Regions from separate parts of the Butyricicoccus sp. genome, predicted to be linked through region 1. Evidence: predicted binding sites of a transcription regulator. Region 1 holds the regulator's gene; each other region holds the start of a gene.
The links. The regulator NrdR, encoded in region 1, represses ribonucleotide reductase genes. The targets are predictions, from matches to a motif close to CACNANATNTNGTG.
Positions count from the first base shown of each region.

Region 2: a site for NrdR is predicted at 1,239-1,252, ahead of ACWVX6_RS06015 (anaerobic ribonucleoside triphosphate reductase). Genes of this name have one in related genera too.
Region 3: a site for NrdR is predicted at 670-683, ahead of nrdD (anaerobic ribonucleoside-triphosphate reductase). Genes of this name have one in related genera too.

Region 1 is NZ_CDRQNY010000016.1:42,609-44,878, reverse strand. It holds gene ACWVX6_RS07085 (hypothetical protein) at 1-141, opposite strand, end outside; gene ACWVX6_RS07080 (HD domain-containing protein) at 245-835, opposite strand; gene nrdR (transcriptional regulator NrdR) at 894-1,349, opposite strand; gene secD (protein translocase subunit SecD) at 1,525-2,270, opposite strand, start outside.
Region 2 is NZ_CDRQNY010000012.1:57,547-59,816, forward strand. It holds gene fba (class II fructose-1,6-bisphosphate aldolase) at 1-924, shown strand, start outside; gene ACWVX6_RS06015 (anaerobic ribonucleoside triphosphate reductase) at 1,340-2,270, shown strand, end outside.
Region 3 is NZ_CDRQNY010000002.1:92,916-95,185, reverse strand. It holds gene hydE ([FeFe] hydrogenase H-cluster radical SAM maturase HydE) at 1-150, opposite strand, end outside; gene ACWVX6_RS01320 (TM1266 family iron-only hydrogenase system putative regulator) at 143-400, opposite strand; gene nrdD (anaerobic ribonucleoside-triphosphate reductase) at 827-2,270, shown strand, end outside.

The DNA.
Region 1 (2,270 bases):
GAGGTTATTGTGCTTTTCGACCTTCTTTTCAAGCTGCTCGATGCGGTAATTGACCAGCTTGCCGGAGACGATAATGCCGCCGGCCGTGCCCGCCAGCGTCCCCAGCAGGCTCAGTCCCGCAATGATGATCTCAGCTGACACGTTTTCACCTCCTTGCTTCGCATAAGTGCCTGCACTTATACGCCGTTCGGCGGCGAAAATTGACCACGAATGGTCAACTCGGTCGAAAATTCTTCTTATTTTTTTATTTCTCTTTGAGCGCACCCTTTTTGATGTTCGCCTGCAGAATGGTATCCGTCAGCTTATACAGGTACGCCGAGCCTTTCTCCGTGCGGCTCTGGCGGCCGTAGACCTGCTTTGCGGTCACATCGTGGTCGGCCCAGTCGCTGCCGCCGTTGCTGTTGTTGAGCAGGAGCGGCTGCAGATTGTCCATCGCGTGGGCAAAGTGCGCCTCGGCGGTCTCGTCGGCCTCAAATTCGTCAAAAACAGCCATCAGCCCGCGTTTCTGGTCGTCTGGCAGAAGCGAATAAATGCGCTGCTTTGCCGCGTCCTCGCGTGCCTTCTGCGTCTTCAGGCCGTCGGCGTCGTAGGCGTAGGTGTCGCCTGCGTCAATCTCCACCACATCGTGCAGCAGGCACATGAGCATGACGCGCGCCACATCCACCGGCTCGTTGGAATATTCCTGCAGCAGGTACGCCATGACAGCCATGTGCCATGCGTGCTCGGCGTCGTTCTCGCGGCGGCCGTGGCCGGAGAGATGCGTCTGCCGGAAAATGTTCTTCTCCTTGTCGATCTCGAGAATGAAATTCAGCTGTTTCTGCAGCCGTTCGTCCATAAATCCATCTTCCTTTCGATATGAAAAAACGGGTACAGCCTGCGCCATACCCGCCGAATTATTTATCTTTGAGGAGCGTGTTCAGCTCTTCCATAAAGGTGTTGATGTCCTTAAACTGGCGGTAGACCGAGGCAAACCGCACATACGCGACCTCATCAACCTTACGCAGCTGCTCCATGACAAGCTCACCGATGACCTTGCTGGAGACCTCGCTTTCGAGCGAGCCGAACAGCTTCTGCTCGACGTGATCGACGATCTGTTCCAGCTGCATCAGCGAAACCGGGCGTTTCTCGCACGCCTTCACCAGACCGTTGAGCAGCTTCTGGCGGTCATACGCCTGCCGAGTGCCATCGCGCTTGATCAGCATAAGCGGCATGCGCTCCACCGTCTCGTAGGTGGTAAAGCGTTTTCCGCAGTGGAGACATTCACGCCGGCGGCGGATGCTGGTACCCTCGTCCGTCGGACGGGAGTCCACGACCTTGCTGTCTTCAAAGCTGCAAAATGGGCACTTCATCGTACTTCCCCCTTGTGAACACCGCTTCACGCGCGTGGTTTGTTATCTGTCTGCTGTTATTATACTACGCGGGGTGCTGTTAAGTCAATTTTTTATTGTGATAAAGCGGCACCTTTTCCTGCACTGCCCTCCGGACGCAAAAAAGGCACCCGAACGGGTGCCTTTTCGATAGTCGTTAGATCTTGCGGCGGCGGCGGAACTTCTTACGGAAGAAGCCCCACAGACCGGTAGACAGCATAACGGACGACCAGCCGCCGGCCAGGATACCGACGATCAGCGGCAGGGTGAACTGCTTGAGCGACGGAACACCGAGGATGTATACCATGCCGATGGTGAACAGCGTGGTAAGCGTGGTGTTGATGGTACGGCCCATGGTCTGCCAGATGCTCTTCTCGCCGATGACCTCGAACGGCTCCTTGCGCGCGGTGCGAAGGTTCTCACGAACGCGGTCGAATACGATGATGGACGCGTTGATGGAGTAGCCGAGGATGGTCAGTGCAGCAGCAATGAAGTTGCTGTCGAGCGGAATCTGCAGCAGAACGTAAACGCTCAGCATAACGAGCAGGTCGTGAACCAGGCAGCAGATCGCAGCCAGACCACTGGTCAGCTCGAAGCGGAAGGTGATGTACACCAGCATCAGCAGGATTGCAAGGATCGAGCAGATGAATGCCGAACGCTGCAGGTCGCTGCCGACAGAAGCGGATACGTCGTTGTTGTTGAGGATATCGGTATCAGCAAGGCTGTACTTCTCCAGCATCTTGTCGATCACGGCAGCACGCTGCTCGGAATCGATCGAGGTGGAGCGGATCAGCACGTCCTCGTTGCCATCACCGGAGGAGGTTACAGAGGATGCGTCCACACCGGTTGCGTCCTTGAACAGATCGCTGACCTCGGTCTGGATATCCTGCGTAACAGCGGTAT
Region 2 (2,270 bases), on a different contig from region 1:
GGCGGCTACGCTGTTGGCGCTTTCAACGTGAACAACATGGAGATCGTTCAGGGTATCACCGAGGCTTGCCAGGAGCAGCACGCTCCGGTAGTCCTGCAGGTATCCAAGGGCGCACGCGCTTACGCAAACCACACCTACCTCGTTAAGATGGTAGAGGCTGCTGTTCTGGAGTGCCCGGACATTCCGATCGCTCTGCACCTGGACCACGGCCCGGACTTCGAGACCTGCAAGGCCTGCATCGACGGCGGTTTCTCCTCCGTTATGATCGACTGCTCCTCCCGTCCGTTCGACGAGAACGTTGAGGAGACCAAGAAGGTTGTAGAGTACGCTCACGCTCACGGCGTTGTTGTCGAGGCTGAGCTCGGCACCCTGGCTGGCGTAGAGGATGACGTTAAGGTTTCCGCTGAGGATTCCTCCTACACCCATCCGGAAGAGGTTGAGGAGTTCGTAACCCGCACCGGCTGTGACTCTCTGGCTATCGCAATCGGCACCTCTCACGGCGCTTACAAGTTCACCCCGGATCAGTGCACCCGCAACGAGCAGGGCATTCTGGTTCCGCCTCCGCTGCGTTTCGACGTACTCGAGGAAGTTTCCAAGCGTCTGCCGGGCTTCCCGATCGTACTGCACGGTTCCTCTTCCGTACCGCGTGAGTTTGTTGACAAGATCAACAAGTTCGGCGGCAAGATGCCGGATGCAATCGGCATTCCGGAGGAAGAGCTGCGTCACGCTGCACAGCTGTCCGTCTGCAAGATCAATATCGACTCCGATATTCGTCTGGCTATCACCGCTTCTATCCGCGAGCACTTCGCTGAGCATCCGGATCACTTCGACCCGCGCCAGTACCTGAAGCCGGCTCGTCAGGCTGTCAAGGACATGGTTACCCACAAGCTGATCAATGTTCTGGGCTGCAACGGCAAGGCATAAGATCATTTTCTGATCGAAACCAAAGAACCTCGGAATCCTGTTCCGGGGTTCTTTTTTCGGCTTGTGATGGGAATAGAACGGATACCATATATAGTGTATCCGCTTTTTTGCGGGAGAAATTACCACGGAGAAAATAAAGGAGAAACTTTGTGGAATTTGTCGCGCTTTTCTGATAAATTTTTCGAGTCAAGAGGAAAAGTTTAGAGAATGCTCCAATAAAAATAGTGCTTTTCTTGCAAATGTGCCAAAAAGAATTTAGCGCCTTGACAGGGCGGTGTTTCGGCGGTAGAATATATAAGCAAGAGATAAGCAGACACAAGATGTTGTGCGATATTGAATGCACCACTACATAATTTAGTAAATAATTAAGAAATCGCCGTTAGGCGGTTTTTGTATGAGAGAGGGATTTTTCTTTATGATTCAGCAGATCGTCAAGCGGGACGGGCGCATGGCTCCCTTTGAGATCGACAAGATCACAAATGCAATTTTCGGCGCAGCACAGGCCTCCGGCGGCCAGGATCACGATATGGCGCAGGAGCTGGCAGAGCAGGTCGAAAAAACGCTAGAGGAGACTGCTGGAACCGAAACTCCCACCGTTGAACAGGTGCAGGACACTGTTGAGAAGGTTCTGATCGAAAGCGGACATGCCCGCACAGCCAAGAAGTACATCCTGTACCGCAACGAGCGCACCCGCGTGCGTGAGATGAACACCCGTCTGATGAAGGTGTACGAGGACCTGACGTTCAAGTCCTCGCTCGAGAACGACGTCAAGCGAGAGAACGCCAACATCGACGGTGATACCGCGATGGGCACCATGCTCAAGTACGGCTCCGAGGGCGCCAAGCAGTTCTATGAGATGTTTATCCTCGATCCGGCGCATGCCAAGGCGCACCGCGAGGGCGATATCCATATCCACGATCTGGATTTTCTGACGCTGACCACCACCTGCTGTCAGATTGACCTGCTGAAGCTGTTCCGCGACGGTTTTTCCACCGGTCACGGCTTCCTGCGCGAGCCGAACGACATCCGTTCGTACTCCGCGCTGGCGTGCATCGCCATCCAGTCCAACCAGAATGACCAGCACGGCGGTCAGAGCGTGCCAAACTTCGATTACTCGATGGCGCCGGGTGTGCGCAAGACCTTCCGCAAGCTGTTCCGCGACAATCTCGCCAAGGCCCTTGAGGTGTTCGGCGAGGACGACAACAACGAGGTCGATGCGCGTGCGCTGACCGAGCGTGTCGAGCAGGAGACTGGCAAGTGGGCTTGTCTGGCAGGCGGCAACGGCTATGATGAAGCGATGGCGAAGGCACTTTCCGAGACGCTCGACGAAAAGACGGTTGCAAAGT
Region 3 (2,270 bases), on a different contig from region 1:
ACCGTATACCTGCTTTCGTAAGGCAACCGCTTTCTCTGCGGCATAGGCTGCCAGTTCATCGCTCTGGTTTTCGATTAGATATTCGTATTCCTCTATTGACAGGCTGTGCTGCGCTTCCAGCCGGTCAATGAGCTGCTTCTCCTTATTCATCGCTCTGCACATTGGAGTACGCGGTCTTGACGCTGATGCCGTCCAGATTGCCGATTTTGCCGGACAAAGCTGAAATCACATCCTGCGGCGCATCAATGGCGATGGACACAATGTTGATATTGCGCGCTCGATAGGGAATACCCATGCGCCCGATGATATAGCTGCCGTACTCATGCAGCAGGGTATTGAGCCGTTCCACAGAATCCGTGTTCTCTACCACGATTCCCATGACGGCAACTCTTGTTTGCATAAAAACACCTCGGAATAAAAAATAACTGCGTCCTCTGAAAGACGCAGTCCGATACAGATATAAACGGCGCTTCCGTGCAAGAAACGCTGCAATACGATATGGACGGCTCCTTTCATGCAGAATCTGCGGACGCAGAGGCTTACTGTCAGGATCGCTACATCTATTATAGAGGATAGTCGGCAGACCCGCAAGCAAAACCGACGATTTTGTGCAAAGAATTATTTTCGCAAAAATATGTATGATATTTTTGTCGAATTTTATCCTTCCAAATCTATATCTTGTATGGTACAATGCAATAGCGGCACATGATATATGGGTATGCACTTTTACGCTTTGCCTGTAAACAGCAGTGCTTTTTTGTTCGCTTTTTATCGGACAATATGATATAATGATGAACGTATGAAATTTAGAGAGGAAGAACAACACATGGTTCGAGTTGTCAAAAAGGATCACACCAAAGAACCGTTTAACATCCAGAAGGTTGTTATCGCCGTCAATAAGTCGGCAAACCGTGTCCTCTACAACTTTACAGAGGATGAGTTGAAGTCGATCTGCAATCATGTCGAGGGTTATATCCGTGACCATCACATGACCGAGATTCAGATCTGGCAAATGCACAACATCGTTGAGTCTGCACTTGAGTCGGTGCAGCCGGAGGTTGCCAAAAGCTACCGCGACTACCGCAACTATAAGCAGGATTTTGTCGGCATGCTGGACAGCGTATACCAGAAAAGCCAGTCTATCATGTATATCGGCGATAAGGAAAATTCCAACACGGATTCTGCGCTGGTCTCCACTAAGCGCAGCCTGATCTTCAATCAGCTCAACAAGGAGCTATACCAGAAGTTCTTTATGAACACCGAGGAACTGCAGGCCTGTCGGGACGGCTACATTTACGTCCACGATATGTCGGCACGCCGCGATACCATGAACTGCTGCCTGTTTGATGTAGCGAGTGTCCTCAAGGACGGCTTTGAGATGGGCAATCTGTGGTACAACGAGCCGAAAACACTTAATGTTGCATTTGACGTGATCGGTGATATCGTGCTTTCCGCTGCAAGCCAGCAGTATGGCGGCTTTACCGTGCCGTCGGTCGATCTGCTGCTCGAGCCGTATGCCGAGCGCAGCTACAAAATGCTGACCGAGAAGTATACTCGTCTGGGACTGGATGCTGATACGGTCGAGAAGGAAGTTATGGCGGACATTCTCAACGACTTTGAGCAGGGCTTCCAGGGCTGGGAGTACAAGTTCAACACGGTAGCATCCAGCCGCGGCGACTATCCGTTCATCACCATGACAATGGGAACCGGCACCGGTCGTTTTGCCAAGCTGGCCTCCATTACCATGCTGAATGTACGCCGCAAGGGGCAGGGCAAAAAAGGCCAGAAAAAGCCGGTCCTGTTCCCAAAGATCGTATTCCTGTACGATGAGAACTTGCACGGTCCCGGCAAGCTGCTCGAGGATGTATTTGAAGCCGGTATCCTGTGCTCGTCCCGTGCGATGTATCCGGACTGGCTGTCGCTGACCGGTGAAGGCTATGTGCCGAGTATGTATAAGAAGTACGGCGCGATCATCAGTCCGATGGGCTGCCGCGCGTTCCTGTCTCCGTGGTACGAGCGCGGCGGCATGAAGCCCGCTGATGAGAGCGACAAGCCGGTATTTGTCGGTCGCTGGAACATTGGCGCGGTATCGCTGCACCTGCCGATGATCTACGCTAAGGCACAGCAGGAGAGCCGTCCGTTCCGCGAGGTGCTGGACTACTATCTGGAGCTTATCCGCAAGCTGCACATCCGCACCTATGCATACCTGGGGGAGATGCGTGCATCTACCAATCCGTTGGCGTACTGCGAGGGCGGCTTCTACGGCGGAC